Regions from separate parts of the Arthrobacter sp. SlRoot2-15 genome, predicted to be linked through region 1. Evidence: riboswitches for the same ligand, from Rfam matches in the RefSeq annotation. Region 1 holds a riboswitch; the other holds the start of a gene.
What was found. A riboswitch is a leader RNA that binds a small molecule or an ion and turns the genes downstream of it on or off. The one in region 1 is predicted to bind glycine.

Region 1 (15,774 bases):
CTGATGCGCGACGGCCTCACCGCCCACTACGCCGACGACCCGGACCAGAGCTTCGAGCCGCAGTCGCGGATCACGCCGCGCCGCCGGAACGATTACCTGGCCCAGCTCTCCGAAGCGACTGCCGGCGGGATCACCCGGGCCATCTTCCCGCAGGGGCCGATGCTCAACCAGGCCGTCTAAAGCCGCTCGGAACGCTTACTAAGCTCACTTAGTAAGCTGACCGTGAAATTCACCCGCGGCCATCGCGGGCCGCGTCCTCCCTGGGGTACCGTCTGAGGCATAACGCCGTACCAGCCGTTCCGATCAAGGAGGATGCATGAAAGCAACACCCACCCTGACAAGCAACCTGCAGGCCGTTCTCGTGGACCTGATTGAACTCCACGTCCAGGGCAAACAGGCGCACTGGAACATCGTGGGAACCAACTTCCGCGACCTCCACCTCCAGCTCGACGAGATCATCGAAGCCGCCCGCGGATTCGCCGACGACCTGGCCGAGCGGATGCGCGCCCTGCACGCCCTGCCGGACGGCCGCAGTTCCACCGTCTCCAAGTCCACCGCCCTTGCGGAATTCCCGGCCGGGCTCATCAACACCAAGGACGCGATCGACAAGATCGTCGCCGCGCTCGAAGCCGCCGTCGGCACCATGCGCAAGGTGCACGACGAGGTGGACGAGGAAGACCCCACCACCGCGGACCTGCTGCACGAATTCATTGCCAAGTTCGAGCAGTTCGCCTGGATGGTGAACGCTGAGACCATGCGTGCCTCCGCCAGCGTCACCACCCCTGACGCCAAGAAATAGACGCAACCTTCCACGCGCCTTTCCAAGCGTCCGGCGCCGGGTTTCCCTCCCGGCGTCGGGCGTCCGGCGTTTAACGCGCTTTACCCCTCGGGTAAGCCTGTTCAGGCGGCCCTCGGCACTTTACGCAGTACGACGGCGGCGAGGACGGCCGCGCCCGCCATCAGCACCAGGGCAATCGTGGCCGTGATGTGGACGCCGGAGTCGAATGCGGTCCTGGCGGCGGCCGTCACGGCCTCGGCCAGCGGGGCCGGGAGGCTCCGGGCCAGCTCGGTTGCCCCGGCAAGGGTCTCGCCGGCCTGGTGGGCCGCCCCGGGGCCGGCGCCGGCGACGTCGGCGGGCAACCTGAGGTTCCGCTGGTAGGACGCGGTAAGGATCGAGCCGAGGATGGCGGTGCCGAGCAGGGAGCCGATCTCATAACCGGTTTCCGAAATGGCGGCCGCCGCGCCGGATTTCGCGGCCGGGACGGCCCCTAGGATCAGGTCGTTGGAGATGGTCTCGGCCGCGCCGACGCCCAGGCAGAGCACCAGCAGCGCCGCCAGCAACATGCCGGGACCGGCGCCGTGGTCGCCCACGGCCACCAGGGCATAGCCCGTGGCGCTCAACAGCAGCCCGCCCGCCACCACAAAGCCCGGGCGGACCTTGCGCACCAGCGGCACCGCGAGCAGGCCCGCGACAACCGTGGCGGCCAGGGCCGGAACCATCGCCAGTCCGGACTCCGACGGCGACTGGCCCTCGAGCAGCTGCAGGTGCTGGGCGAGGAAGAGAATAAAGCCGTTGTAGGAAAACAGCGCCAGCACGTTCGCCGTGATGGCGGTGCTGAAGACCGGGTTGCCAAAGAGGCTGAGGTCCAGCAGGGGAGCCGTCGCCGGCGAGGCTGCTAGCCGGCGCTGGCGGCGGACGAAGGTGTACCCCATCAGGAGACCGACGCCGAGGGCGGCCAGCGCCTCCGGTGCCGGGCCGTGGGTCGCCAGGATCTTGATGCCGTACACCGCCGGGACCATGGCCAGCAGGGACAGGGCGATGCTGGGTACGTCCACGGGGCCGGGCTTCGGGTCGCGGGATTCCGGGATCAGCGCCGGACCGAGGGCCAGCAGCGGCAGGATGATGGGCACCGCGACGAGGAGAACCGCACCCCACCAGAGGTGCTCCACCAGCCAGCCGCCCAGGATGGGGCCCAATGCCGCGCCGCCGGAGAAGCCGGCGGCCCAGATCGCCACCGCGAGCCGCCGCCGGTTGGGCTCCGGAAAGATGTTCCGGATCAGCGACAGGGTGGATGGCATCAGCATGGCGCCGAAGAAACCGAGCCCGGCCCGGCCGGCGATCAGCCACTCCGCGCCGGGTGCAAAGGCCGTCACCGCGGAGACGGCCGCAAAGCCCGTGCTGCCGACCAGCAGCAGCCGCCGGCGGCCAATCCTGTCACCCAGGCTGCCAATCGCCACGAGCAGGCCGGCCAGGACCAGCGGGTACGAGTCAACAATCCAGAGCAGTTCCACCCCGGTGGCATCCAGGCTTCGGGCAATCGCGGGCAGCGCGAACGTCAGGGCCGTGTTATCCACGGCCACCAGCAGCACCGGGAACATCAGCAGGGTGAGCGCCAGCCAGTCCCGCCAGGGCGCGCGCGGCTCCGGGGCCGTGGCGGTGCGGTCAGGGTCCGGCAGGAATATGGTGCTCATAAAAGATAACTGTACCGTCTGGACGGTATAGTTAAGAAATGCGCGTCCCGACAGGCATGATGTAATCCATGGCCAGAAAACCCGTCGCCCGCGAAGCCGTCCTCGACGCCTTCGAATCCCTGCTCATCGCCGAGGGGGAACGCGCCGCGACGCTGGATGCGGTGGCCAGGCTGGCAGGTGTCTCCAAGGGCGGCCTGCTGTACCACTTCCCGAACAAGGAAGCCATGATCGCGGTGTTGCTCGAGCGCCTGGACCGGCTGCTCGCCGAAGACCTGGATGCCATGGCCGCCGCGCCGGAGGGGGCGGCGGCGTACTTCATCAAATCCTCCGTGTGGGCCGACACCCCGCTGGACCGGGTGTTTGTGGCCGCTACCCGGCTGGCCGAAGTGGCGCACGCTGAGACCCTGCAGCGGATGGCCGGGGTCCAGGCCAGCTGGCTGGCACTGCTCGCTGCCGACGTCGGACCTGCGATGGCCAAGGCTGTGCTGTACATGGGGGATGGGCTGTACTTCAACGCGATGCTCGCGCGGGCTCCCGGCGGGGCGCCGCCGGAGGTGGCCGGCGACGTCGACGGCCTGCTCGCCGCCGTCGAACGGCTGCGCGGCTGAGTGGGCGCTCCAACCCGGGGAGGCTCCCGCAGGTGTGGCGGGTTGGTGCGGGAGCGTCCCATCAGGGGGCCTGCGGCGGCACCCGAAGCGTGACCCGAACCGCTCCGTGCGCCGGAGTTTGCGGACGTGCCTCCGGCATAGGACAATGGGACTTGTGACTGCGGTCACGAGCAATTGAATATGCCTTTGATCTGCGGCGGGAGAGTTCTGCAAGTAGGTACAAGCAGGCGCCGTAGGAGCAAACCCTCCCCAGGAATCTCTCAGGCCCATGTACCGCCGCGGCAAGGCAACTCTGGAAAGCAGCAGGCACGCCCCGGGCGCGCCGTGCTCACCGACGGTGCAAGCGGAGCCTCGCGAAAGCGGTTGCGCGGAAACTCTCAGGTCCAATACAGAGCGGGGAGGAACCCGAATCAATGTGGCGTACCCTGCGCCGCCTTAGTTATGGAGTTCCTTGTGACTGTTACCTCAGCCTCCACGTCCTTCGTTGACCGGCACATCGGCGCCCGCCGCCAGGCCGACGTCGACACCATGCTGAAGGCTGTCGGCCACGACACCGTCGACGCGCTGGTGGACACCGCCGTTCCGAAGGACATCCGCCAGGACTCCGACCTGGCGCTCGCCGCGGCACTGAGCGAAGTCGAAGTCCTCGCCGAGCTGCGCAAGCTGGCCGCCAAGAACAAGACCGCCGTGCAGATGATCGGCCAGGGCTACTACGACACCGTCACCCCGGCCGTGATCCGCCGCAATATCCTCGAAGCCCCGGCCTGGTACACCGCGTACACGCCGTACCAGCCCGAAATCTCGCAGGGCCGGCTCGAGGCGCTGCTGAACTTCCAGACCATGGTCCAGGACCTCGTGGGCCTGCCGATCGCCAACGCCTCGCTGCTGGACGAAGCCACCGCCGTCGCCGAGGCCGTGCTGATGATGCGCCGGGCCAACAAGAACAAGACGGCCCACGACGGCAAAACCGTCCTCGACGCCGACTGCCTGCCGCAGACCATCGCCATCGTCCAGGGCCGCGCCGAGGCCCTCGGCTTCGAAGTTGAGGTCGCAGACCTGTCCAAAGGCCTGCCCGAGGGCGTCATCAACGGCGTTGTGCTGCAGCAGCCGGGCGCTTCCGGCCGCGTGTTCGACCACACCACCGTGATCGCCGAGGCCAAGGAACGCGGCGCGCTCGTCACGGTGGCGGCGGACCTGCTGTCCCTGACCCTCATCACCTCCCCGGGCGAGCAGGGTGCGGACATCGCCGTCGGCTCCGCCCAGCGCTTCGGCGTCCCGCTGTTCTTCGGCGGCCCGCACGCCGCCTACATGGCCGTAGCCAAGGGCCTCGAGCGCTCCATGCCCGGCCGCCTCGTCGGTGTCTCCAAGGACAACGCCGGCATGCCCGCCTACCGCCTGGCGCTGCAGACCCGCGAGCAGCACATCCGCCGCGAGAAGGCCACCTCCAACATCTGCACGGCCCAGGCGCTGCTGGCCATCGTGGCCTCGTTCTACGCCGTCTACCACGGCCCGGACGGGCTGAAGGCGATCGCCGAGACCGTCCACAACAACGCCCGCACCATCGCCGCCTCGCTCAAGGGCGCCGGCCTTAACGTGCTGCACACCTCGTTCTTCGACACTGTCACCGTCTCGGTTCCGGGCAAGGCCGCGGAGATCATCGCCGCCGCCGATGCCAAGGGCATCAACCTGCGTTCCATCGATGCCGACACGGTCGGCATCTCCGCCGATGAGGCGACGACGGCGGCAAACGTTGCCGACGTCGTCGCCGCCTTCGGCGCCACGGTGGTTGATTCCGTGGAAGGCTTCGCCCTGGACGCCGCCGTCGAGCGCACCTCCGACTACCTGCAGCACCCGGTCTTCAACACGCACCGTTCCGAGACCCAGCTGCTGCGCTACATCCGCCGTCTCTCGGACCGGGACCTCGCGCTGGACCGGACCATGATTCCGTTGGGTTCGTGCACCATGAAGCTGAACGCCACGGCCGAGATGGAAGCGATCTCCTGGCCGGAATTCGCCTCCATCCACCCCTTCGCCCCCGACTCCCAGACCGCCGGCTGGCGCGAACTGATCGAGGACCTCGAAGCCCAGCTGACCGAAATCACCGGCTACGACCAGGTCTCCATCCAGCCCAACGCCGGCTCCCAGGGCGAGCTCGCCGGCCTGCTCGCGATCCGCGGCTACCACCACTCCCGCGGCGAAGCTCAGCGCAACGTCTGCCTGATCCCGGCCTCCGCGCACGGCACCAACGCCGCCTCCGCGGTGCTGGCCGGCATGAAGGTCGTCGTCGTGGCCACCGCCACCGACGGCACCATCGACCACGCGGACCTCACCGCCAAGATCGAGGCCAACAAGGACGCCCTGTCCTGCATCATGATCACCTACCCGTCCACGCACGGCGTCTACGACGCCGACGTCCGCGAAGTCTGCGACGCCATCCACGCCGCCGGCGGCCAGGTCTACATCGACGGCGCCAACCTCAACGCCCTCGTCGGCCTGGCCCAGCCGGGCCAGTTCGGCGGCGACGTCTCACACCTGAACCTGCACAAGACCTTCTGCATCCCGCACGGCGGCGGCGGGCCCGGCGTCGGCCCGGTCGCGGCCAAGGCGCACCTGGCCCCGTTTATGCCGGGCAACGCAGCCGACCCCGCCAACGGGGCCGAAGGCACCCCGATCTCCGCATCCCGCTACGGCTCCGCCGGCGTCCTGCCGATCTCCTGGGCGTACGTGAAGCTCATGGGCGGCCAGGGCCTGACCGAGGCCACCAAGTCCGCCCTGCTCGCGGCCAACTACATCGCAGCCCGGCTCAACGACTCCTTCCCGGTGCTCTACACCGGCGAAGGCGGCCTGGTGGCCCACGAATGCATCCTGGACCTGCGCGAGCTCACGGCCAAGACCGGCGTCACCGCCGAGGACGTCGCCAAGCGCCTGATCGACTACGGCTTCCACGCCCCCACCCTGGCGTTCCCCGTGGCGGGCACCCTGATGGTCGAACCCACCGAATCCGAGGACCTCGGCGAGATCGACCGGTTCATCACGGCAATGATCGCCATCCGCGCCGAGATCGACCAGGTGGCGCACGGCGAGTTCAGTGTGGAGCACAGCCCGCTGCGCAACGCCCCGCACACCGCCGCTGCGGTCATCAGCACCGAGTGGACCCGCGAGTACCCGCGCGAGCAGGCAGTCTTCCCGGTCCACACGCTCAAGCAGGACAAGTACTTCCCGCCGGTCGGCCGGATCGACGGCGCCGCCGGCGACCGCAACCTGATCTGCTCCTGCCCGCCGCTGTCCGAATTCGAAAACTAAGGATTGTTGATGACTGAGAACTACACGGCCCTTTACGAAGAGCACAAGAAGCTCGGCGCCTCCTTCACCGACTTCGGCGGCTGGCAAATGCCGCTCAAGTACAGCTCCGAACTCGCCGAACACCACGCCGTCCGCAAGTCCGCGGGCCTGTTCGACCTCTCCCACATGGGCGAAGTCTGGGTCACCGGCACCGATGCCGCCGCATTCCTGGACTACGCCCTCGTGGGCAAGATCTCCGCGATGGCCATTGGCAAGGCCAAGTACTCGCTGATCTGCAACGAGGACGGCGGCATCATCGATGACCTCATCACCTACCGGCGCGGCGACCAGAAGTTCCTGGTGGTTCCCAACGCCGGCAACGCCAAAGTCGTCGCCGAGGCCCTGGCCGAGCGCGCTGCAGGCTTTGACGTCACGGTCGAGGATGCCTCCGCGGCAACCTCGCTGATCGCCGTCCAGGGCCCCAAGGCGGAGGCCATCCTGCTCCGTCTGGTCCCCGCGGCCCAGCACGATCTCGTCACCGGACTGAAGTACTACGCCGCCGTCGAGGTCCCGTTCATGTTCGGCGGGGCCAGCCAGGACCTCCTGCTGGCCCGCACCGGCTACACCGGCGAGGACGGCTTCGAAATCTTCGTCGCCAACGACGACGCCGCCACCCTCTGGCAGGCGCTGGTCGCCATCGCCGAAGACGGCGAACTGACCCCTGCGGGCCTCGCCTCCCGCGACTCGCTCCGGCTCGAGGCCGGCATGCCGCTCTACGGCAACGAGCTCTCCCTGGACGGCGACCCGTTCGCAGCCGGCCTTGGCCCCGTCGTCGCGCTGTCCAAGGAAGGCGACTTCGTTGGCAAGGCAACCCTGGCCGCCAAGAAGGAAGCCGGCGCCGGAGCCACCACGGGCCGGAAGCTCGTCGGACTCAAGGGCCTCGGACGCCGGGCCGGCCGCGGCCACTACCCTGTCCTGAAGGACGGCAATGTTGTCGGCGAGGTCACCTCCGGCCAGCCGAGCCCGACCCTGGGGTACCCCGTTGCGATGGCGTACGTGGACGTCGAGTTCACCGACCCCGGCACCGCCCTGGACATCGACCTGCGCGGCAAGAACGAGCCGTTCGAAGTTGTCGCGCTGCCTTTCTACAAGCGCCAAAAGTAGCCCTTCCGGTCCCGGAGCCGTGGCTGGCTCCGGGACCGGCGGGCCCCGGCTTCGGGGCCGGCCGGCCATGAGTTTTCACGCGTGCTCGCTCGTTCCTCGCTTAGACGCACGCTTTCGAAAACCCAGACCGGCCGGCCCCTCGTGGACAGCTCACCCTCCGTTCCAATCACCTCGGGCGACGCTTTCGAACGCCAAGGCGCTGGAGCCAGTGCCGCCTACCGCGGCTCGGCTCTCGAAGATATCGACGGCCACTGTTTCTTTCCGGAGAACGGCGGACGGGTTTTGAAACTGTTGGCCTCCGGAACTGAACTGGGCGATAGCGGCAGGGGACCGGATTCCGGAAGCGTGCGTCTAAGCGGGGGCCCACGCCGTCAGGGTTCCCTAGCCGAGCTTGCGAGGTTAGGGAGACGGTGGGGAGGACGAGCGAGCACGCGGAGGAATTCGGTTTCCGGCCGCGGAACCCGACCGAGGTCGGTACATAACCCGGCCACAATTGATTTAGCACCAACGACCACTCCAAGAATTAGGAAAAACACATGGCAAAAGTTGCCCCTGAACTGCAGTACTCCGACGAGCACGAGTGGGTTGCGCGGGAGGCCGGGAACGTTGTGTCTATCGGCATCTCCGCCGTCGCCACAGATGCTCTCGGCGACATCGTCTACGTGGACCTGCCCGAGGTGGGCGCCACGGTGACCGCGGGGGAGACCTGCGGCGAGGTCGAGTCAACCAAGTCGGTCTCCGACCTGTACGCACCGGTCACCGGCGAGGTCACCGAAACCAACCCCGCCGTCGTCGACGATCCCTCGCTGATCAACAGCGACCCGTACGGTGCCGGCTGGCTGTTCAAGGTCGCCGCCGAATCGGACGGTCCGCTGCTCTCCGCCCAGGAATACGCGTCCAAGAACGGCGGCGAACTGTGAGCACCCCCGCAACTGAAACGAGCTTCAAGCAGGTCGTGTCCCCGTCGCTGGATGCGGAGCTGTCCGCGCTGGATCCGGAGATCGCCGTGCGGATCGATGCGGAGCTGGGCCGCCAGCGCGACGGCCTGGAGATGATCGCCTCGGAGAACCACACCGCGGTGGCCGTGATGCAGGCGCAGGGTTCGGTGCTGACGAACAAGTACGCCGAGGGCTACCCGGGCAAGCGCTATTACGGCGGCTGCGAGCACGTCGACGTGATCGAGCAGCTCGCGATCGACCGGGTCAAGGCCCTGTTCGGCGCCGGGTACGCGAACGTCCAGCCGCACTCCGGCGCGCAGGCGAACGCCTCGGTGATGCACGCGCTGATCCGTCCGGGCGACACGATCATGGGCCTGAACCTGGCCCACGGCGGGCACCTGACGCACGGCATGAAGATTAACTTCTCCGGCCGCCTCTACAACGTCATCCCGTACCAGGTGCGGGAGGATGACCACCGGATCGACATGGCCGAGGTCGAGGCCCTGGCCCGGGAGCACAAGCCGCAGCTCATTGTTGCCGGCTGGTCCGCGTACGCCCGGCAGCTGGACTTCGCGGAGTTCCGCCGGATCGCCGATTCGGTGGGCGCCTACCTGATGGTGGACATGGCCCACTTCGCCGGGCTCGTCGCGGCCGGGCTGCACCCCTCCCCGGTGCCGCACGCGCACGTCACGACGTCGACGACGCACAAGACCCTCGCCGGTCCGCGCGGTGGCATCATCCTGAGCAACGACGCCGACATCGCCAAGAAGATCAACTCGGCCGTGTTCCCGGGCCAGCAGGGCGGACCGCTCGAGCACGTCATCGCCGGCAAGGCCGTGGCCTTCAAGATCGCCGCGTCGCCCGAGTTCAAGGAACGCCAGGAACGTGTCCTGGCCGGTGCCCGGATCCTCGCCGAGCGCCTGGTCCAGCCGGATGTGACCGCGAAGGGGATTAACGTGATCTCCGGCGGCACCGATGTACACCTGGTCCTGGTGGACCTGCGCGAGTGCGAGCTCAACGGCCAGGAAGCCGAGGACCGGCTCGCGGCGATCGACATCACGGTCAACCGCAACGCCGTCCCGTTCGATCCGCGCCCGCCGATGGTCACTTCCGGGCTGCGGATCGGCACCCCGGCGCTGGCCACCCGCGGCTTCGGTCAGGCCGCGTTCGCCGAGGTCGCGGACATCATCGCCGAGGCTTTGACCGCCGACGCCGGCACGGACCTCTCCGGGCTCCGCACCCGCGTCCAGGCCCTCGCCGCAGCCCACCCGCTCTACCCGTCGGTTGCTAACCTCGGATAAGAGCCCGGCTGGCTCCGGGCCCGGCGGACCGGACTTTTCACGCGTGCTGCTCCTTCGTCGCTTTGACGCACGCTTTCGAAAAGCCCGGCTCCGCCGGCCCCTCGAGGGCACCTCACCTTCTGCTCTATCCCCACATTTATCCCCAGTTAGGAACCCAGCCATGGCTGTTGGAGTCTTTGATCTCTTTTCCATCGGATTGGGGCCGTCAAGCTCGCACACCGTGGGCCCGATGCGGGCCGCGGCGGTGTTCGCCGAGGAACTCAAGGCCTCCGGCGACCTGGGACGCGTGGCGTCGTTGCGGGTGGATCTCTACGGGTCCCTTGCGGCGACCGGCCACGGCCACGGGACGATGACGGCGATCCTGCTCGGCCTGGAGGGTTTCCACCCTGAACTGATCCTCCCCGAGGAGGTGGAGGAGCGGCTGGCCGCGATCGCCGAAAGCGGCACCCTCCAGTTGGCAGGGTCGGTGCCCCTGCCCTACGGCGTGAAGGACATGGTCCTGCGCCCGCTGACCATCCTGCCCCGGCACACCAACGGGATGACCTTCACGGTCTCCGACGCCGACGGCGGGACCCTGCACAGTGCCACGTTCTTCTCCGTCGGCGGCGGTTTCATCGTCCGCGAGGGCGAGGAGGACGCCGCGCTGAAGGAACTCGACGAATCCAAGAAGGAACTGCCGCTGCCGTTCCGCACCGCCGCGGAACTGCTGGGCCGCTGCCAGTCCAAAGGCCTCTCCATCGGAGAGATCATGTTCGTCAACGAACGTGCCTCCCGCACCGAACAGGAGATCCGCGAAGGCCTGCTGCACATCTACTCCGTGATGGTCGAGTGCGTGGAAACCTCCCTCAAGCGCGAGGGCCTGCTGCCCGGCGGGCTCAAGGTCCGCCGCCGCGCCCCCGACTGGCACGAACGCCTGCTCAAGGAAACCCCCGGCCAGGACCCCGACTACCGCGACCCGAAGTACTGGCAGGAATGGGTCAACCTGATCGCCCTGGCCGTGAACGAGGAAAACGCCTCCGGCGGGCGCGTCGTCACCGCCCCCACCAACGGCGCGGCCGGGATCATCCCCGCGGTGCTCTACTACGCCCTGCACTTCGCCCCCGGCATGGACAAGGCCAGCCAGGCCGACCGCGACGAGACGGTCGTCAAGTTCCTGCTGACCGCCGGCGCGATCGGGGTGCTCTACAAGGAACAGGCCTCGATCTCCGGCGCCGAGGTCGGCTGCCAGGGCGAGGTCGGCTCGGCGTCCTCGATGGCCGCCGCCGGGCTCGCCGAAGTCATGGGCGGCACCCCGGCCCAGGTCGAGAACGCCGCGGAAATCGCGATGGAACACAACCTCGGCCTGACCTGCGACCCGATCGGCGGGCTCGTGCAGATCCCCTGCATCGAGCGCAACGCGATCGCCGCGGCGAAAGCCATCAACGCCGCCAAAATGGCCCTCTGGGGCGACGGCACCCACCGCGTCTCCCTCGACGAGGTCATCGTGACCATGCGCGAAACCGGCAAAGACATGAGCTCCAAATACAAAGAAACCGCCATGGGCGGCCTCGCCGTCAACGTCGTGGAGTGCTGAGCCTCAGTTGTTCAGCGCCGCCCAGAGGTTCAGGGACGAAGCGAACACGATCCAGGTCAGGTAGGGGAGCATCAGTAACCCCGCGGCGCGGCTGATCGGGCCGAACCGCAACACCGTGACGGCCACGGCAACGGCAAGCGCCACGATGATCACGAAGCCGATCCACAGCGCCGGTGTGCCGAGGGACGGGTACAGGGCGAAGAATGCCGGCGTCCACAGCAGGTTCAGCACCAGCTGGAGGCCGTAGGCGGTGAGGGCCGCCCTCATGGCGGGGGACCGGCTGCGCCAGACCAGCCAGGCGGCCACGGCCATAGCGATGTAGAGCAGTGTCCAGACCGGCCCAAAGAGCCAGTTCGGCGGGGACCACGGCGCCTTGTCCGCGGCGGCGTACCAGCCGTCGACGTTGGCCGCGGAGGCCATCCCGCCGAGGGCCGCGACGAGTGCTGAAGCGCCCAGCAACGCGAGCAGGGCGAGTGCCTGGGCGGCGGGGCCCCGGGCTTCCGGCTGCGCTTGCATACCCCCAGCCTAATCGCGGTGACGGCGGCCGGCACAGGGCCGCGGGACCCGGACTGCCCCGGCCGCCCGATAGACTTGGGACTGCATGCCAGCCATGCCGCCGATGCTCGTACCGCAATGATTGGATGCCGCCCCCTTGCGTGAATTCACTGCCCGTTTTGCCTCAGCCGAAGAGATCGCCAACTGGGATGCCCACGTCACGGCGAACCCCAATGGCGGCAATCTCCTGCAATCGGAGGCCTTCGCGGAGGTGAAGCAGCACTTTGGCTGGAAGCCCCTGCACCTGGTCTACGAGACCGCCGACTACACGAGCTACAACCTCGTCCTGGAGAAGTCCTTCCCGCTTCTCGGCAAGCTCTGGTACCTGATCAAGGGACCGGACGTGGCGTCCGTTGAGGACATCCCCGGGATCGCCGCGGCGAACGCCGAGTTCGTCAAGCGCGCCCGGTTGGGGGTCTTCGCCATCAAAATCGAGCCGGACATCATCCGGTCCGACGACGCCCGGCGCGTGATCGAAGGCGCCGGCCTGGTCAAGACCCACAACCTGCAGCCCAACGACTCGACGGCGCTTCTGGACATCTCCCCGGAGGAGAACCAGCTGCTGCGCAACCTCCACTCGCGCGGCCGCAACGCCGTCCGCCGCGCCATCCGGGAGGGCGTTGAGGTCCATAACGTGGACCCCAGCGAGGAGAACTTCCGGGCCATGTACGCGTTGATGACCACCACGGTGGAAGCCAAGTCCCAGGTCCGGGTGCGCGAATACGAGTACTACCGCCAGTTCTGGACCAACTTCATCAAACGGGACCAGGGCCGGCTGCTGTTTGTGTACGAAAACGGCGTGCCCTCGGTGGGCGCGTTCGTCATCAACTACGGCCGCAAGGGCACCTACAAGGACGGCGGGTCGCTGCAGAAACGCGGCCAGTACGGCGACTCCCACCTGGTGCAGTGGACGGCCATCAACCAGGTCAAGGAGCTGGGCTGCACGGAATACGATTTCTGCGGCACCCCGCCCAGCGACCAGCTCAAGGACACATCCAACCCCTTCCACGGCCTGGGCCTTTTCAAGACCAGCTTCAGCAAGACTGTCACGGACTTCGTCGGCTGCTACGACCAGGTCCTGAGCCCGCTGAAGTACAAGGCCTGGATGGCCGGCGGGGAGCGCGTCGCCCGCCAGTTGTACACGCGGCGCACGGGCCAGCAGTTCTACTAAACCGGACGTACGGACAGTTGAGGACGCCGGAATGACCAAGGAAACCGACGGACAGCGCAGGCCGCCCACCGACGGCTTGCCCAAGACCGAACCGATGTCGCCGCTGCAGGTGCGCCAGAACGCCGCCGCCAAACGGATGCTCCGCCGCCTGGTCCAGGGCGAAAACCCGCCGACGGCCCCGCTGAGCATCGTCGACCGGCTGGCCGGCAGCCCGTACGCCAACCCAATGATCCAGGTCGGCGGTGTGGACACGTCGGCCCGCAAGACAATCGACTTTGCGCTCAAGCTGGCCGAATCGATGTTCCGGTACGGCGCCGGCGCCCTCGAAGTGGAAACCAGCATCATTGCGATTACCGCCGCGCTGGGGCTGAAAAACATCGAGGTGGACATCACCAACCAGTCGGTGGCCATCAACTACGCCCCGAGGGACCAGACGCCCATCACGCTGCTGCGGGTCGTGCGGTCGTGGACCAACAACTACGCCGGGCTGGCCGAGGTCCACCAACTGGTCACCGAGATTGTGGCCGGCGGTGTGGGGCGCGAGGAAGCGGTGCGCCGGCTCGAGGAGATCACGCACAGCCCGAAACCCTTCCCGCGCTGGATGGTCACCGTTGCCTTTGGCGTCTTCTCGGCGGTCTTTGTCGGTGTGCTGGGCGGAGACCTGGCCGCCTCCGGGGTCGCCTTCCTGTCCAACCTGCTGATCAGCCTGCTGGCGCGGCAACTGGGCCGCTGGCGCACGCCGGATTTCTTCGTCACGGCGGCCTGTTCCTTCGTTGTCACCCTTATCGCGTTGTTGCTGTGGCGCTTCGGCAGCAGGGTCGGGATCGAGATCGCCCCCGCCATCGTGGTGGTCGGCGGGATCCTGCTGCTGCTTCCCACCGGCCGGCTGGTCTCCTCGGTGCAGGACGCGATCAACGGCTTCCCGGTCACGGCCGCCGGCCGCTTCCTCTCCACCATGCTGACCTTCGGCGCCCTCGTCGCCGGAATCGCCGTCGGCTTCGTGGTGGGGGCGATGACAGGCATGGAAGCCATCGATGTCACCGAAACATTCCCGCCGATGTATCCATTGTGGGCTCTGGTTCCCTTGGTCGCCATCGCCGTGGTCGCGATCGGCGTGACCGAGCAGACCTCACTCAAGCTGTTGCTGCCGACGGCGGCCGTCGGCGTCGTCGGGCACCTGGTGCTCATCGGTGGATCCGCCGCCGGCATTGGTCCGCGGTTCGCTCCGGCCCTCGCGGCCGTTGTGATCGGCCTGCTCGCCCGGGTGGTGGCGCTGCGGATGGGCGCCCCGCAGCTGGTGGTGGCCGTGCCTGCAGCGCTCATCCTGCTGCCCGGCCTGACTATATTCCGATCCATGTATGTATTGACGATCGAGGAGTCCGAGATCCTGATGGGCGCCGGCGGGATGCTCAACGCCGGGGCGATCGTGCTCGGCGTCGCCGCTGGCATCGTGCTCGGTGACACGCTCGCCCGGCCCCTGACCCGGAGCCTCGCCAGCAACGAACGACGCCGCGCCCGCCGCCGCTGACCCTCCGCGTCCGGCTAGATTTTGCCGATCGGCAGCTTCTTCTCGGCCTGGAAGTCGTCTTCCACCCGGCCCTGGGCCCAATAGCCGGACAGCGACACCTGGCCGCGCTCCAGCCCGCGCTGGGCAAAGAACACCTCGCGCAGACCTTTCATGGCGCCGCGCTCACCGTGGGCGAAGACCTGGACCTGACCTTCCGGCCATACGGCGTCGCGTACGGCGTCCACCAGCAGCGGGGTGCTTCCGGCCGGTGCGCCGCGGCGCAGGAGCCAGCGCAGTTCGACGCCGGCGGGGGCGTCGAGGGCCAGCACGTCGGCGTCGCCGTCCACCTCCAGGAACGCCAGGCCCCGGGCGTCCCGGGGGAGGGACTCAATCGCGGCACTGATCGCCGGCAGGGCGGATTCGTCGCCCGCGAAGAGATGCCAGTCGGCCGCCGGATCCGGGTTGTAGCCGCCGCCCGGCCCCGTAAACACCAGCGTGTCCCCGGCCTCGGCGGCGGCGGCCCACGGCCCGGCGAGGCCTTCGTCGCCGTGGATCACGAAGTCGATCGCGAGCTCGGACGCGTCTTCGTCAACCCAGCGGACGGTGTAGGTCCGGGTGTGCGGCCACTGTTCGCGAGGATGGGATTCCCGGATGGCCCAGAGGTCCAGCGGCTGCGGGTAGTCGATCCCGGGCTGCGGGAAAGCAATCTTGACGTACCGGTCCACGTAGCTGTTGTTGACGTAGCCGGCGAAGCCGGGTCCGCCGGCAACAATCCGGACCATGTGCGGCGAGAGCTGCTCCCGCCGCAGGACCGTGAGGCTGGTCTGGGGCCGGGAGTTCCGGTTGGCGCTGGTGGCGGCGGGGAGCGAAGTCATGCGGCTAAGCCTAGCCAAGAACTGCTCACGGCAGCGGCGGCAGTTCCCAGTCCACCGTGCCGTCCCCCTGGGCGGTGAGCAGCTCATTGACGCGGCTGAAGGGCCGGGAGCCGAAGAACCCGCGGGACGCCGAGAGGGGACTGGGATGTGGGCTGGCGATCACGGCGGCGGAGCCGAGCAACGGCCGCACCCCCTCCGCATCCTTGCCCCAGAGAACTGCGACCAGCGGGGCCGGGGCGCCGTCGTCGCCGCGCCGCTGCGTGAGGGCCGTGATGGCCGCGGCCGTGACGGCTTCCCAGCCCTTGCCGCGGTGTGACCCGGCGGCGCC
Region 2 (15,774 bases), 2.3 Mb from region 1:
TGTAGTCCGGTCCGGCGCCCTCCGGCCCCGCCGGGTGGCGGCCGGCGGCCACCACCTCGGCCTTGGAGGGGTGCAGCCGGATCACCTCACGGACCGCGAAGGCCATGGCGCTCTGCATCCGGACGCCCAGGACGTCGAGTTTGAGCATGCCCATCGGGTCCATGTCGTGCTTGTCGAACTGGCTCATCGGCAGGCCCAGGCCACTGGGCTGCACGGGTGTGCGGTCCAGCAGGGTGGCATCGCCCAGGATCACCCCGCAGGGGTGCATCGAAATATGGCGCGGCAGCCGGTCCAGCCGTTCGGTCAGGTCCACCAGCAGGTCAAGCTGCTGGTTTTCGGTGAAGTCCCGCTGCTCCACCCGGCCGGCGAATTCCTTCAGCTCCGGCTTTTCCACCAGGGCTTCGCGGAAGTTCCGGGCCGAAAACCGCCACAGCTGCTTGGCGATCTCGTCGATGTCACTGCCGTCCATGCCCAGGGCCAGGCCGGCGTCACGGACGGCCCCGCGGGCGCGGTAGCCGTTCTGCATGCTCATCAGGGTCACTCGTTCGGAGCCGAAGCGCTCAAAAATTTTGCGGTAGACGTTGTGCCGCTCAGCGCTTTCGACGTCGATGTCGATGTCCGGGAGGGTGGCGCGGTCCCGGGACAAGAAGCGTTCGAAGATGAGGTCATGCTGCAGCGGATTCACCTGGCTGACGTCGATCAGGTAGTTGACCAGGCTGGAGGCGCCGGAGCCGCGGGCGGCGGCTCGCACCCCCATGTCCAGGATCATCCGGGAAACCTCGGCGACGGTGAGGAAGTAGGAAGCGAAGCCCAGGCCGTCGATGATCCGCAGCTCATGCTCCAGCCGGGCGCGCAGCTCCTCGGCGGCCTTTCCGGCGATGCCCGGGAACCGCCGGCTGATGCCCGCCTCGCAACGCTGGGTGAGCTCCACCAAAGGGTCCCCCGCAATGCCGATCACTGAGGCTTCCGGAACCACAGGCTGCTTCCACCCCATGTCCGTGACCGGATCCATCCGGCACCGGTCCGCGAGCGCCTCGGTGTGCGCCAGCAGGCTTTTCAGGTCCGCGGCGCCGTACCCGGCGGAGTGCATGATTTCCTTACCCAGGCGCAGCATCTGGGCGGAGGATTTCAGCCAGCCTTGTCCGTTGGGTTGCAGCTGCGGCGCGGCGGAAAGTTCGGGCAGGGACTTCAGGGTGCGGGCGGAGTCGAGCACGTCCGCCGTCGCGGCGCCGTCCTCAGCGCAGTACCTTACGGCGTTGCTCAGCACGGCGGGGACGGCGTGTTCCGCGGCGAGCTTGAGCATCCGCACGGCGTGGGCCGTGCTCAGGGGTTCGCCGGGCGGGCTGAGCTGCGAGACCACCTCTGCGGCGATGGTGCCAGCGGGCATGGCTTCCAGCCAGCGTTTGAAAAGGGTGCGGGGCCGGAGGTAGCGCCGCCCGCCCATGGACCGGCCGACGTCGGAGTCAGGGCCGAGCAGGACGGTCAGGACCGGCTTGAGGGTCTGCGGATCCAGGGTGCGCGAGGCCAGCTCCGCCCGGGTCACGGCGACCGGAACCGCCCCGCCGGCCTTGCCCGTGGTGCGGGCATGGGCGTCGGAGACCAGCCGGCACAGTGCCCGGTAGCCTGCGCCGTGGTTCTGCCCGTGCGCCAGCACGACGACGCGTCCCCCGACCTGGGTGCGGAGGTCTCCGTCGTCGTCGAACACCGCGAGGTCCACCCCGACCACCGGGTCAAGCCCGGTGGCCATGCAGGCCTTCAAGTGCTTAACGGTGCCGTAGAGCCCGTCGCGGTCCGTGCAGGCGAGCGCCGTGGCCCCGTCCGCGGCGGCGGCAGCGGCAAGTTCATCCGGCCAGGACACCCCGTAGTGGGCGCTGAATGCGGTGGAAACATGCAGGTGGGTGAAGCTCATGCCGACTCGGGTTTCCGGAGATGGGGCAGGGCATCGAGGATCCGCAGCAGCCGCCAGCGCCCGCTGCCTACGTGCCGGCTCAGGTCCAGGGTGAGGGGCCGCTCCGGATTGGCGGCATCGGTAACCTGGACCCGCCAGATTTCGTGGTCCACCAGGCCCGGGCCGGCGCCCAGCGGGGCACGCTGCTCCTCCGCCCACCACTGGCGCCGCTCGAACCAGCGGACCGGCTCGGCGCATACCTCGTAGTGCCGACCGGCCCAGTCGAGGGACCGGGGCTGGCCGTCCGGGGCGCAGGCGACGTCGACAGACTCGCTGAACATGCCCATAACGTCTCCCGGAAAGTGCCTACTCCCGGCCAGAACACGCGTGGGTGAGAACACCGGGATTCGAATATATCTTCGAACACTTCCAGTCTACGACGCCGTGGTGACAAAACATAGATCGGGGGTGGACGGACGCAGGCGCAGGTAGCAGGATTGAGCCATGAGCTCCCACAGCGCACTCCTGAAGCACGTAAGCATCGCCGCCAAGGATTCAACCTTGGTGGCGAAGTTCGATATAGACGGGAATATTCCGAGTTCCGGGGCCTACGTGGTCGGGCTCGTGGCCGCCACTCCAGACCATTCCCACCAGCGCCGGATGGAAATCGAGTTCATGAACGGCGAGGCTGTGTCATTTTTCTGCTTCAGCCATGACGGCACGGAGGAGAATTTTGACCTCAAGGGCGTGGAGCACTCCGGCAACACCATCACCGGGAACTTTCCGCTCAGCACTGTGATGGGCCTGACCAAGGGCCATCTGATGACGGCGTTCAGCGATTGCGAGGGCCGGGACTACCAGGCCAACGTACCCGTCGAAGAGTCGCTTTAAACCGACGGGGGCAGGCCTTAGCTGGAGGCCTTGTACACGTCCAGCTCGAGCCGGATGAATGCGTCGATCATGGCCCGGTAGGTCTGCTCGACGATTTCCGCGTCAATGTCTTTCTGCTCCGCCGTGGCCTTGACGTGTTCGAGCACCCGCTCCACACGGCCCGGGGCGCGGACCTCGGCACTGTCGGCCTTGAGCGTCCCGGCGATCCGGATCAGCCGTTCGCGCCGGCCGATCAGTGCGACGATCTGCTCGTCCACCTCGTCGACAGCCACCCGCACGGCGGCGAGCTGTTCCTTGTCGGCCTGGGCGTCTTTGTCGTCTCCGTGATTTGTGGACATGTGCATGACAGTATCGAACGATGCAACCACGAGTCGACTTCATCTCATTGGGTGTCCGCAGCGTTGACGCCTCACGCCGCTTCTACGCCGAGGGCCTCGGCTGGCCCGTCCACCGCGAGGTGCCCGGAGAGGTGGTCTTCCTGCAGGCCAACCACGGGCTCATCCTCTCGCTCTGGGACGCCGAGCAGATGCAGGCCGAGGCGGGGACCGACGCCCCGGCCGGCGTCCCCTGCATCACGCTCAGCCACAACGTCGGCAGTGCGGCAGAAGTGGACCAGGCACTGCGCCAGGCGGAGGCCGCGGGCGCCGTCGTGGTGGCGGCCCCGAAGACCCAGCCGTGGGGCGGGTACACCGGCTACTTCGCCGACCCGGACGGCTTCCGCTGGGAGGTCGCCTTCAACCCCAGCTGGACGGTCGACGCCGGCGGCAGGGTCACGGTCTAGCCGCAGCCCTAGAACAGGCTCCCCACCGGCCGGATCAGCTCAGGGGAGTCGTTCCTGACGTTCCCGACGGCGGTGCCCACGGCGTCGATCGTCCAGCCCTCCGCGACGTCATGCGCGCCGGCCCGCACCACCCCCACGAGGGCGGCGGCGTCGTCGGCCTGCGGGTCCAGCCAGGTCGCCATGGTCTGACGGTCCATCGGCAGCGGAACCCGGTCATGCAGGGCCGTCAGTTCGGCCAGCATCCCGTCCGCGTAGCCCTCCGGCGGGGAGTCGGTGGTCAGGATCGACGTCGAGAGCAGCCAGCGCTCCGGATCCCCCTCGGCCTTGGACGGGTCTTTCCACCATTCGTAAAGGCCCGCAAAGACCACCGGGCTGCCGTCCTTCGGGTGCACGTAGTAGGGCTGCTTGCCGCGGCCTTCGCCCTTCCACTCGTAGTAGCCGTCCGCCGGGACCGCGCAGCGCCGGGAACGGGTGGCTTTGCGGAAGGCGGGCTTCTCCAGCACGCTCTCGCTACGCGCGTTGATCATTTTCGAGCCGATGCCCGGGTCCTTGGCCCAGGACGGCACGAGTCCCCAGCGGGCAATGTGCAGTTGCCGCACCGACTCCCCGTCCACCAGCCGCTCAAGCAGGATCGGCACGTCCGCCGTCGGAGCCACGTTCCACGACAGCGGAATGACCACCTCTTCCTCGAGTTCGGCGTCGAATTCGGCCAGCAGGTCCCCGACGGCCCGGGCCATCACGTAGCGTCCACACATGGCACCAGCATGCCACCGGGAGCCGCTCGGCCGGAATAGCGTCCGGGAATAGCGGGCCACGGGTTACGGTTATTGGTAGTGACGTACGACTTTTGTCGGCAACCGGCGCTGCCACCCATCACCGGCGAGCAAGCGCCGCCAACCAGCTTTGAGGAGAACTTCGTGGACTTCACCCCCGATTCCGGCACCATCACCATGTTTTCGACCACCTGGTGCGGCTACTGCAACCGGCTGAAGAAGCAGCTGGACGCGCAGGGCATCGGGTACACCGAGATTAACATCGAGGAAGTCGAAGGCACCGCCGAACTCGTGGAGCAGCTCAACGGAGGCAACCGCACCGTCCCCACCGTGCTGTTCCCGGACGGCACCGCGGCCACCAACCCCTCCGCGGCCGAGGTCAAGAGCCGCCTCGCGGCCTAACGCCCCCCTTTTTAGGACACAACCCACCACACCATTTGCGGCGCGGACTCCCGGCTAATCCCAGGAGCCCGCGCCGTGCCGCTTCCCGCCACGGGAGCGGGATGAGAGGAGCCACCCGCATGGTCCACAAAGTCAAAGGCGCCGTCGTCCGGTCCAAAAACGCCCCCGTCACCCTGGAGACCATCCTCGTCCCGGATCCCGGACCCGGCGAGGCCCTGGTGGACGTCCTCACCTGCGGCGTCTGCCACACCGACCTGCACTACAAGCAGGGCGCCATCAACGACGACTTCCCGTTCCTGCTCGGCCACGAAGCCACCGGTGTGGTCAGCGCCGTCGGCCCCGGCGTCACCGAAGTGGCCCCCGGCGACCGCGTGGTGCTGAACTGGCGGGCCGTCTGCGGCGAATGCCGGGCGTGCCGCCGCGGCGAACCGCAGTACTGCTTCAACACCCACAACGCCACCCAGAAGATGACACTCGAGGACGGCACCGAACTCTCCGCAGCGCTGGGCATCGGCGCGTTCGCCGAGAAGACCCTCGTCGCCGCCGGGCAGTGCACCAAGGTGGACCCCGACGCCGACCCCGCCGCAATCGGCCTGCTCGGCTGCGGCGTCATGGCCGGCCTCGGCGCCGCCATCAACACCGGCAATGTCAAGCGCGGAGATTCCGTCGCCGTGATCGGCTGCGGCGGCGTGGGTGTGGCGGCCGTGGCCGGCGCCGCGCTCGCCGGGGCCACCACCGTGATCGCGGTGGACATCGACGCCAACAAGCTCGAACGCGCCAAGGAACTCGGCGCCACCCACACCGTGGACTCCGCCGCCGTCGACCCGGTCGAGGCGATCCGGGAACTGACCGGCGGTTTCGGCGCCGACGTCGTGATCGACGCCGTCGGGCGTCCCGAGACCTATAAGCAGGCCTTCTACGCCCGCGACCTCGCCGGCACCGTGGTCCTGGTGGGCGTCCCCAGCCAGGACATGACCCTTGAACTGCCACTGCTGGACGTGTTCGGCCGCGGCGGCTCCCTGAAGTCCTCCTGGTACGGCGACTGCCTCCCGTCCCGCGATTTCCCCATGCTGATCGACCTCTACCGGCAGGGCCGGCTGGACCTGGACGCCTTCGTCACGGAACGCATCACGATCGACCAGATCGAGGACGCCTTCGAGAAGATGCACTCCGGCGCCGTCCTCCGCTCGGTGGTGGAACTGTGAGCGGCGCTGCCGGCAGCAGCCTGCGGATCGAGCAACTGGTCACCTCCGGGACGTTCTCGCTCGACGGCGGCACCTGGGACGTGGACAACAACGTCTGGATCCTCGGCAACGAGGAGGAATGCGTGGTGATCGATCCGGCCCACGACGCCGCAGCCGTCGCCGCCGCCGTCGCCGGCCGGACCGTCACGGCCATCCTGCTCACCCACGGCCACGACGACCACATCGCCGCAGTGGGCGCCTTCAGAGATCTGGTCAAGGCTCCGGTTTACCTGCACCGGGACGACTGGATGCTCTGGGACCGGGTCTTCCCCGGGACCCAGCCGGACCGCGGCATCGACGACGGCGACACGTTCGACGTCGCCGGAGCCAGTCTCACGGCACTGCACACCCCGGGTCATTCCCCCGGCTCGGTGAGCTTCCACCTGGCGGGCGAGGGCACCGTCTTCACCGGCGACACCCTCTTCCAGGGCGGGCCGGGCGCCACCGGGCGGTCCTTCAGCGACTTCCCCACCATCATCGAGTCCATCAAGGCCCGCCTGCTCACGCTCCCGGCCGAGACCGTGGTGCGCACCGGGCACGGGGACTCGACGACAATCGGCGCCGAGGCGCCCCAGCTTGCGGACTGGATCAAGCGGGGCCACTGACCCGGTGGGCAGCGGTTCCCTGTTACCCCACTTCGACGTGAATGTGGTCGTCCCGGTGGAACATGCGCCGGCCCTCCGTGCCGTTGAAGAGGACCCACAACACTGATCCGTCCGGCGTGGCACCATCCACTGTGCCCCGGCCGAGGTACCTCCTGTCGGCGGTGACCCGAACCGGCAGGCCGCGTGGGAGTGCCGCCCAGGGCAGGCGCACACCCCGCGTGGCGACGCCGGCGGCGCCCTCCGGCGTGGCCATCAACCGCGTCCCGGCGATGTGGCTGCCGGCGCTCCGGCACTTTTGGCCATGCCGGCGGCCGCGTACGGTTCGAGGTTGTTGAACGTGTAGAGGTGGACGCCGGCCAAAGCGGGCTGGACCGCCGACAGCTCGGACACGAGCCGTTGGGGAGAATAGTTGCCGCCGTCCAGCAGCCGACGGGCGAGCGGTCCCCTGCGGCTGATGAAGCGCAGGGACGGCCCCACTCCGATCTTGGTTGCCAGGGAGACGAGCTTGGTCCGGGGTACGGATCCGGCGACTCCGGCCCACACCGGCAGCGTGACACCCTCGCGGCGCAGCAACTCTACGTACCAGCCGATCCGCGCACCCGAGAAACACATCTGCGTGACCACGCTGGAGGCAAGATGCTGTTTTTCCAGCAGCGCATCGAGCATATGGAGTTGGCTCTGCTGCGGGTGCCCTTCCGGGTAGCCGGCGACGCCCGCTGCAATGCGCCCGCCGGAGATCTCGGCAATGTCCTCCAGCAGGCGGGCGCTGCTCGGGTAGGGGCCGGCTGCCTGCGCCGCGTCGCCGCCGACGGCGAAGACCTCGGTGACCCCGGCAGCCTCGCAGACTTTGAGGATGCCTGCGAGTTCCGCGCGGCCTTCGAGGCTGCGGGCCGCGAGGTGGGGCACCACGCGGTAACCGAGCTGGCCCAGCTGGACCGCCGTTTGCACGGTGGGCTTGACCCCGTGATGCGGAAGGCAGGTGACCGTGAGTTTCGAGCCCGCCGGGAGGGCCGCCTGAACCCTGGCGACGATGCCGTCGGTGGGAACGATTTCCAGCCGCGTGGGAAGCTGCGGATCACTACCGACGGGCCGGGTTGAGGGGGAAGTGGGCGTAAGAGAATTAACCGTCACGAGGTACTCCAAGGAATAGCCGGCGCAAGGCGCCGGAGCGGACAGGCCGGAACGGACGGAACCGGACCCGGCAGGTCATCATGCGAAGCCCCGGATGAGGGGGCTTCGCATGATCGTGGGGACGCGTCAGCGAAGTATGACGGTCCTGTTGCCGGAAAGAATGATTCGTCCTTCGGCATGCCAGCGGACGGCGTTCGTCAGGGCTTTGCATTCGGCGTCCCGGCCCACCGCGACCAGGTCAGCGGGGGTGTAGGTGTGGTCCACCTCGATCACCTGCTGGGCAATGATGGGTCCCTCGTCCAGCTCGGAATTGACGTAGTGCGCGGTGGCCCCGACGGTCTTGACGCCCCGGTCGTACGCCTGGTGGTAGGGCCTGGCGCCCTTGAAGCTCGGCAGGAATGAATGGTGGATGTTGATGGCCCTGCCGGCGAGGCGGCCCGTGAGGTTGTCACTCAGGACCTGCATGTAGCGGGCGAGGACCACCAGCTCCACCTGGTAGCGATCCACCAGTGAGAGCAGCGTTGCTTCGGCGGCGGGCTTGGTTTGCTGGCTCACCGGCACGTGATGGAACGGAATCCCGTGCCAGGTGACGAGATCCTCGTGGTCCTGGTGGTTGGACACGACGGCCACGATCTCCACGGGCAGTTCGCCGATGCGGGCGCGGAAGAGCAGGTCGTTGAGGCAGTGGCCGTATTTGGACACCATGACCAGAATCCTCTCTTTCCGGCCGTGGCGTTCGAGCCGCCAATTCATGTCCCACTCCCCGGCCACCGGAACGAAATCCTGCCGGAGGGCTTCGACGTCAGCGCCCGCACCCGCTGCGACGAAGTGCACGCGCATAAAGAAGTGCTGTTCCTGCCGGTCGCCGAACTGCTTGATGTCGATGATGTTGCAGCCGTGGGCCAGCAGGAATTCAGAGACGGCGTGGATGATTCCGGGTGACTCGGCGCAGTCGAGGGTGAGGACAAATTCCGTGCTGGGCGCCACCGGCTTTTCCAACGCCGGGAGGGAGGACGGGGTGGCGGGTGTGGCTTCTCCGGTGGTCACAGGCTGTCCACCGCCTGGCGTCCGCCTGCGACATCCTGCTCAGACTGAAGTTCGTCCTTGAACGCCTGGTAGCGAGCCAGGTGCGCGGGACGGCGGCGCAGGACGAACCATGCCGCGCCGAGGATGATGAACCAGATGGGGGTCACCAGAAGCGCCGTGAGGGTGTCCGGCTGGGTGGTCAGGGTCCAGAGCACGAAGGCGAAGAAGGCGAAGACCGCCCAGACCATGGGGATGCCGCCGGGCATCTTGAACTTCGAGGCGGCATGCAGGTGCGGGCGGCGCCGGCGGAAGGCGATGTAGCTGGCCAGGATGATCGACCAGACGAAGACGAAGCAGACGGCGGAAACGGTGGTGACCATCTCAAAGGCCTTGCCGATGTTCTCCCCGGCGTACATCAGCACCACACCCGCCAGCAGCAGCACGCAGGAGAGGAATAGCGCATTCTGGGGAACCTTGCGGCGCGACAGGGCACCGAAACGGACCGGCGCGTCACCTTCCTGGGCCAAGCCGTAGACCATCCGGGACGTGGAGTAGATTCCGGAGTTGGCCGAGGACATCGCCGAGGAAAGGACCACCAGGTTGACGACCGTGGCAGCGGCCCCGAGGCCGGCCAGGGAGAACATGGCGATGAAGGGGCTGTGTCCGGCGGCGAACTGGGTCCAGGGGATGACGGACATCAGGATGATGAGGGCGCCCACGTAGAACAGCAGTACACGGATCGGGATGGAGTTGATGGCCCGGGGCAGGTTCTTCTCCGGGTCCTTGGCCTCTGCCGCAGTGGTGCCCACCAGTTCGATGCCCACGAAGGCGAACACGGCAATCTGGAAGCCGGCGACGAAGCCCATGAACTCGTTCGGGAAGAAGCCTCCGTGGCTCCACAGGTTGCTGAAAGTAGCGGGTCCGGCGTCGGACCTGAATCCGCTGAAAATCATGAACAGGCCCACGATAATCAACGCCGCGATGGCGATGATCTTGATCAGCGCGAACCAGAACTCGGTTTCGCCGAAGGCCTTCACCGTGGTCAGGTTCAGCAGCAGCAGGATGGCGACGGTGACCAGTCCCGGTATCCACAGGGGCAGCCCGGGCCAGAGCTCCTGGGAGTAGCCGGCGATGGCGATAACGTCGGCGATGCCGGTGATCACCCAGCAGAACCAGTAGGTCCAGCCGGTGAAGAAGCCGGCCCAGGGGCCAAGCAAGTCCGCCGCGAAATCACTGAAGGACTTGTAGTGGAGGTTGGACAGCAGCAGCTCACCCATGGCCCGCATGACGAAGAACAGCATAAAGCCGATGATCATGTAGACGAAGATTACGGAAGGGCCGGCCGCCGAGATGGTCTTTCCCGAGCCCATAAAAAGGCCGGTGCCGATGGCGCCGCCGATCGCGATGAGCTGGATGTGCCGGTTGCTGAGCTGGCGCTCAAGGTGGGGGGCTTCAACCGGAGCCGAAGGTGGTCGTTGAATCGTCATAAGGAACTCCATCGTTCAAGTGGCACTTCGGTGCCACGATGATTCGGGTTCCTCCCCGCTCTGTCTTGGACCTGAGAGTTTCCGCGTTCCTGCCCCCGCAGACCCGCTTGCACCTTCGGTGAGCCAGGAACGTGCCTGGCTGCTTTCCAGAGTTGCCTCGCCGCGGCGGTACATGGGCCTGAGAGATTCCTGGGGAGGATTTGCTCCTACGGCGCCTGCTGTATGTACCGGCAGGACTCTCCCGCCGCAGATCATAGGCATGTTCATTTGTGAATGTTACGGACGGCCCAGTGGCGTGGAGGTTAGCTCCGAACAAAGCGCGCCGTCGTGGGTGCGGTGCCCCGGATGTGCCGGGACCTGCACCCACCATGGCCGGATCACCCTCGAAGGACATCGTCCGGCCGACTCAGTGTGTGATGGATCACTCGGGAAAGTCAAGCCCCGCAAATGTGACATTGCCCGGCGGCCGCATTGTTGCCCCTCCCCGGGATGGCGTGTACGGTGTGAGGCGAATCACCACATTCGAATATGCCTTTCGAGCCGTGGCGGGAGAGTCCTCCCCGTCACCAACGGGCAGGCGCCGTAGGAGCAAATCCTCCCCAGGAATCTCTCAGGCCCATGTACCGCCGCGGCGAGGCAACTCTGGAAAGCAGTCAGGAAAGTTCCTGGCTCACCGACGGTGCAAGCGGACAACGGTCCGCGGAATCTCTCAGGTCCAATACAGAGCGGGGAGGAACCCGGTCCCTTCCGGCGCCTTGCGCCGGCCAAACCTTGGAGTTCCTCTTGACGGTTCAATCTCTTTCATCCAATTTCGCTGACCGCCATATTGGCGCCCGCCGCGAGGCCGACGTCGACACCATGCTGAAGGCTGTCGGCTACGACAGTGTCGACGGCCTGGTGGATACTGCTGTCCCTGATTCAATCCGCCAGGAAAAGCCCCTCACCCTGGCCGCGGCGCTGAGCGAAGTCGAAGTCCTCGCCGAGCTGCGCAAGCTGGCCGCCAAGAACAAGACCGCCGTGCAGATGATCGGCCAGGGCTACTACGACACCGTCACCCCGGCCGTGATCCGCCGCAATATCCTCGAAGCCCCGGCCTGGTACACCGCCTACACGCCGTACCAGCCCGAGATCTCGCAGGGCCGGCTCGAGGCGCTGCTGAACTTCCAGACCATGGTCCAGGACCTCGTGGGCCTGCCGATCGCCAACGCCTCGCTGCTGGACGAAGCCACCGCCGTCGCCGAGGCCGTGCTGATGATGCGCCGGGCAAATAAGAACAAGTCCGCTCACGACGGCAAGACCGTCCTCGACGCCGACTGCCTGCCGCAGACCATCGCCATCGTCCAGGGCCGCGCCGAGGCCCTCGGCTTCGAGGTTGAGGTCGCCGATTTGTCCAAGGGCCTGCCCGAGGGTGTCATCAACGGCGTTGTGCTGCAGCAGCCGGGCGTTTCCGGCCGGGTTTGGGACCAGTCCGGTGTGATCGCCGAGGCCAAGGAGCGCGGCGCACTGGTCACCGTGGCCGCGGACCTGCTTGCCCTGACCCTCATCACTCCCCCGGGCGAGCATGGCGCGGACATCGCCGTCGGCTCGACCCAGCGCTTCGGTGTCCCGCTGTTCTTCGGCGGCCCGCACGCCGCCTACATGGCGGTGCGCGAGGGCATGGAACGCACGCTCCCGGGCCGGATCGTCGGCGTATCCAAGGACAACGCCGGCATCCCCGCCTACCGCCTGGCGTTGCAGACCCGCGAGCAGCACATCCGCCGGGAGAAGGCCACCTCCAACATCTGCACCGCCCAGGCGCTGCTGGCCATCGTGTCCTCTTTCTACGCCGTCTACCACGGCCCGGACGGGCTGAAGGCAATCGCCGAGGCCGTCCACAACAACGCCCGCGCCCTGGCCGCCACACTGAAGATTGCCGGCCGCGAACTGGCAAGCGATTCCTTCTTCGACACCATCACGGTCCGGGTGCCGGGCAAGGCCGCGAAGGCCATCGCCGCCGCCGAGGCCCGGGGCATCAACCTGCGGCTCATCGACGCGGACACAGTTGGCGTGTCCGTCGATGAAACCACGACGCCGGAAGTCCTCTCCGCTGTGGTCGTCGCCTTTGGCGCCGGTCCGCTCGTGGAGGCCAAGGGCTTCGAACTGCCCGACTCGGTGCTGCGCACCTCCGACTACCTGCAGCACCCGGTCTTCAACACCCACCGATCCGAGACCCAGCTGCTGCGCTACATCCGCCGCCTCTCGGACCGGGACCTCGCCCTGGACCGCACCATGATCCCGCTGGGTTCCTGCACCATGAAGCTGAACGCCACGGCCGAGATGGAGGCGATCTCCTGGCCGGAGTTCGCCTCCATCCACCCCTTCGCGCCGGACTCCCAGACCGAAGGGTGGCGCGAACTCATCAGCGGCCTCGAGGCTGACCTCGCCGAAATCACCGGCTACGACCAGGTCTCCATCCAGCCAAACGCCGGCTCCCAGGGTGAACTCGCGGGCCTGCTCGCGATCCGCGGCTACCACCACTCCCGCGGCGATGCCCAGCGCAACGTCTGCCTGATCCCGGCCTCGGCGCACGGTACCAACGCCGCCTCCGCGGTGCTCGCCGGCATGAAGGTCGTCGTGGTGGCGACAGCTTCGGACGGCACGATCGACCACGCGGACCTGCAGGCAAAGATCGAGCAGCACAAGGACGTGCTCTCGGCGATTATGATCACCTATCCGTCCACGCACGGCGTCTACGACGCCGACGTCCGAGAGGTCTGCGACGCCATCCACGCCGCTGGCGGGCAGGTCTACGTCGACGGCGCCAACCTCAACGCCCTCGTCGGCCTGGCCCAGCCGGGGCAGTTCGGCGGCGACGTCTCGCACCTGAACCTGCACAAGACCTTCTGCATCCCGCACGGCGGCGGCGGACCCGGCGTCGGCCCGGTTGCGGCCAAGGCGCACTTGGCGCCGTTTATGCCCGGCGACGCGAACAAGGCCGCCGACCAGGGCGGGACAGGCGTGGCCATCTCAGCGTCCCGGTACGGCTCGGCCGGCGTCCTGCCGATCTCCTGGGCGTACGTGAAGCTCATGGGCGGGCAGGGCCTGACCGAGGCGACCAAGTCGGCCCTCCTCGCCGCGAACTACATCGCTGCACGGTTGGATGAGCACTTCCCGGTGCTCTACACCGGCGAAAGCGGACTGGTGGCGCACGAGTGCATTCTGGACCTGCGTGAACTCACGGCCAGGACCGGTGTCACCGCGGAGGACGTCGCCAAGCGCCTGATCGACTTCGGCTTCCACGCCCCCACGCTGTCTTTCCCCGTGGCGGGCACCCTGATGGTGGAGCCCACGGAGTCCGAGGACCTCGCGGAGATCGACCGCTTCATCGCGGCGATGATCACGATCCGGCAGGAGATCGACCAGGTGGCCAGCGGTGAGTTCACGGTGGAGAACTCCCCGCTGCGCAACGCACCCCACACGGCGGCCGCCGTCGTCTCGTCCGACTGGGAGCGGGCGTATCCGCGCGAGCAGGCCGCCTTCCCGGTCCACACGCTTAGGCAGGACAAGTACTTCCCGCCGGTCGGCCGGATCGACGGTGCAGCCGGCGACCGGAACCTGGTCTGCTCCTGCCCTCCGCTTTCCGAATTCGAGAACTAAGGATCCCCTGATGAGTGAGAACTACACCGCCCTCTTCGAGCAGCACAAAAAAGCCGGCGCCTCCTTCACGGACTTCGGCGGCTGGCAGATGCCCCTTAAGTACGAATCGGAACTGGCCGAGCACCACGCCGTCCGCAACGCCGCGGGCTTGTTCGACCTCTCCCACATGGGTGAGGTCTGGGTCAGCGGCCCGGACGCCGCCGCGTTCCTCGACTTTGCCCTGGCCGGGAAGCTCTCGGCTGTGGCCGTGGGCAAGGCCAAGTACTCGCTGATCTGCCAGGAAGACGGCGGCATCATCGATGACCTCATCTCCTACCGCCGCGCCGAAGACAGGTACCTGGTGGTCCCCAACGCCGGAAACGCTGAGGTAGTGGCCGCGGCCTTGGCCGAGCGGGCTGCAGGCTTTGACGTCACGGTGGAGAACGTCTCCGCCGAAACTTCGCTGATCGCCGTCCAGGGCCCCAACGCCGAAGCGATCCTGCTGGCCCTGGTCCCGGCCGGGCAGCACGCGCTGGTCACCGAGCTGAAGTACTACGCCGCGGTTGAGGTTCAGATCAACGGACAGGACCTGCTGCTCGCCCGCACCGGCTACACCGGCGAGGACGGCTTTGAAATCTACGTTCCCAACGAGGACGCCGCCGGCCTCTGGGAAGCACTGCTGGAAACCGGTGCCAGCCAGCGGCTTATCCCCGCCGGCCTGGCCTGCCGCGACTCGTTGCGTCTGGAAGCCGGCATGCCGCTCTACGGCAACGAGCTCTCCCGCGAAGGCAACCCGTACGCGGCAGGCCTGGGACCGGTCGTCTCGCTCGCCAAGGAGTCGGACTTCGTCGGCAAGGCGGCCCTGGCCGAACTCAAGGAAGCCGGCGCAGGTTCCACCACCGGCCGCAGACTTGTGGGCCTCAAGGGCCTGGGCCGCCGGGCCGGCCGCGGCCACTACCCTGTCCTCAAGGACGGCACCGTCGTCGGCGAAGTGACCTCCGGGCAGCCGAGCCCCACCCTGGGGTACCCCGTCGCGATGGCGTACGTGGACGTCGAGTTCACCGAACCGGGCACCGCCCTGGACATCGATTTGCGCGGCAAGGCCGAGCCGTTCGAAGTCGTGGCGCTGCCGTTCTACAAGCGCGAAAAATAGCCCGGCCGCCGGCTGGGCCCGTCGATACAACCTACGAACTTAAGGATTGAGAAGCATGAGCAAAGTAGTAGCCGAACTGAAGTACTCCGCGGAACACGAATGGGTCGCCGCTGACGGGTCGGGCCCGGCCGGGATCGGCATTTCAGCCGTGGCCGCGGACGCCCTCGGCGACATCGTTTACGTTGACCTGCCCGAGGTGGGCGCCACGGTGACCGCGGGCGAGACCTGCGGCGAGGTCGAGTCAACCAAGTCGGTCTCGGACCTGTACGCCCCGGTCACGGGCGAGGTCACCGAAACCAACCCCGCCGTCGTCGACGATCCCTCGCTGATCAACAGCGACCCGTACGGTGCCGGCTGGCTGTTCAAGGTCGCCGTGATCGAAGAAGGGCCGCTGATGTCGGCCGAAGAGTACGCTGCAGCCAACGGCGGGGAACTGTGAGCGGGGCTGCGGCGGCGGGCACCCTGACCGCCTTCGACCAGGTCGTGTCGCCGTCGCTGGATGCGGAGCTGTCCGTGCTGGACCCGGAGATCGCCGCGAAGATCGACGCGGAGCTGGGCCGTCAGCGTGACGGCCTGGAAATGATCGCCTCGGAAAACCACACCGCGGTGGCCGTGATGCAGGCGCAGGGCTCGGTCCTGACGAACAAGTACGCCGAGGGCTACCCGGGCAAGCGCTATTACGGCGGCTGCGAACACGTCGACGTGATCGAGCAGCTCGCGATCGACCGGGTCAAGGCCCTGTTCGGTGCCGAATACGCGAACGTCCAGCCGCACTCCG

Region 2: linked by a shared signal. The riboswitch ahead of AC6I9V_RS16145 (amino acid permease) and the one ahead of gcvP (aminomethyl-transferring glycine dehydrogenase) in region 1 are both predicted to bind glycine.

Annotation. Positions count from the first base shown of each region.
Region 1 is NZ_AP046058.1:1,162,542-1,178,315, reverse strand. Features, by position in the region: gene AC6I9V_RS05285 (sigma-70 family RNA polymerase sigma factor) at 1-180, shown strand, start outside; gene AC6I9V_RS05280 (Dps family protein) at 317-799, shown strand; gene AC6I9V_RS05275 (MFS transporter) at 901-2,472, opposite strand; gene AC6I9V_RS05270 (TetR family transcriptional regulator) at 2,541-3,080, shown strand; glycine riboswitch at 3,268-3,366, shown strand; glycine riboswitch at 3,368-3,482, shown strand; gene gcvP (aminomethyl-transferring glycine dehydrogenase) at 3,534-6,383, shown strand; gene gcvT (glycine cleavage system aminomethyltransferase GcvT) at 6,393-7,526, shown strand; gene gcvH (glycine cleavage system protein GcvH) at 8,063-8,446, shown strand; gene glyA (serine hydroxymethyltransferase) at 8,443-9,765, shown strand; gene AC6I9V_RS05245 (L-serine ammonia-lyase) at 9,926-11,338, shown strand; gene AC6I9V_RS05240 (TspO/MBR family protein) at 11,342-11,854, opposite strand; gene AC6I9V_RS05235 (lipid II:glycine glycyltransferase FemX) at 11,991-13,064, shown strand; gene AC6I9V_RS05230 (threonine/serine exporter family protein) at 13,096-14,592, shown strand; gene AC6I9V_RS05225 (siderophore-interacting protein) at 14,607-15,446, opposite strand; gene AC6I9V_RS05220 (uracil-DNA glycosylase) at 15,472-15,774, opposite strand, start outside.
Region 2 is NZ_AP046058.1:3,466,424-3,482,197, reverse strand. Features, by position in the region: gene AC6I9V_RS16200 (DNA polymerase III subunit alpha) at 1-1,909, opposite strand, end outside; gene AC6I9V_RS16195 (DUF6504 family protein) at 1,906-2,235, opposite strand; gene AC6I9V_RS16190 (hypothetical protein) at 2,393-2,779, shown strand; gene AC6I9V_RS16185 (chorismate mutase) at 2,797-3,123, opposite strand; gene AC6I9V_RS16180 (VOC family protein) at 3,138-3,560, shown strand; gene AC6I9V_RS16175 (SOS response-associated peptidase) at 3,569-4,315, opposite strand; gene AC6I9V_RS16170 (mycoredoxin) at 4,478-4,735, shown strand; gene AC6I9V_RS16165 (S-(hydroxymethyl)mycothiol dehydrogenase) at 4,855-5,940, shown strand; gene AC6I9V_RS16160 (MBL fold metallo-hydrolase) at 5,937-6,584, shown strand; gene AC6I9V_RS16155 (methylenetetrahydrofolate reductase) at 6,837-7,715, opposite strand; gene purU (formyltetrahydrofolate deformylase) at 7,842-8,714, opposite strand; gene AC6I9V_RS16145 (amino acid permease) at 8,759-10,228, opposite strand; glycine riboswitch at 10,385-10,482, opposite strand; glycine riboswitch at 10,765-10,864, shown strand; glycine riboswitch at 10,865-10,962, shown strand; gene gcvP (aminomethyl-transferring glycine dehydrogenase) at 11,012-13,864, shown strand; gene gcvT (glycine cleavage system aminomethyltransferase GcvT) at 13,875-14,996, shown strand; gene gcvH (glycine cleavage system protein GcvH) at 15,052-15,435, shown strand; gene glyA (serine hydroxymethyltransferase) at 15,432-15,774, shown strand, end outside.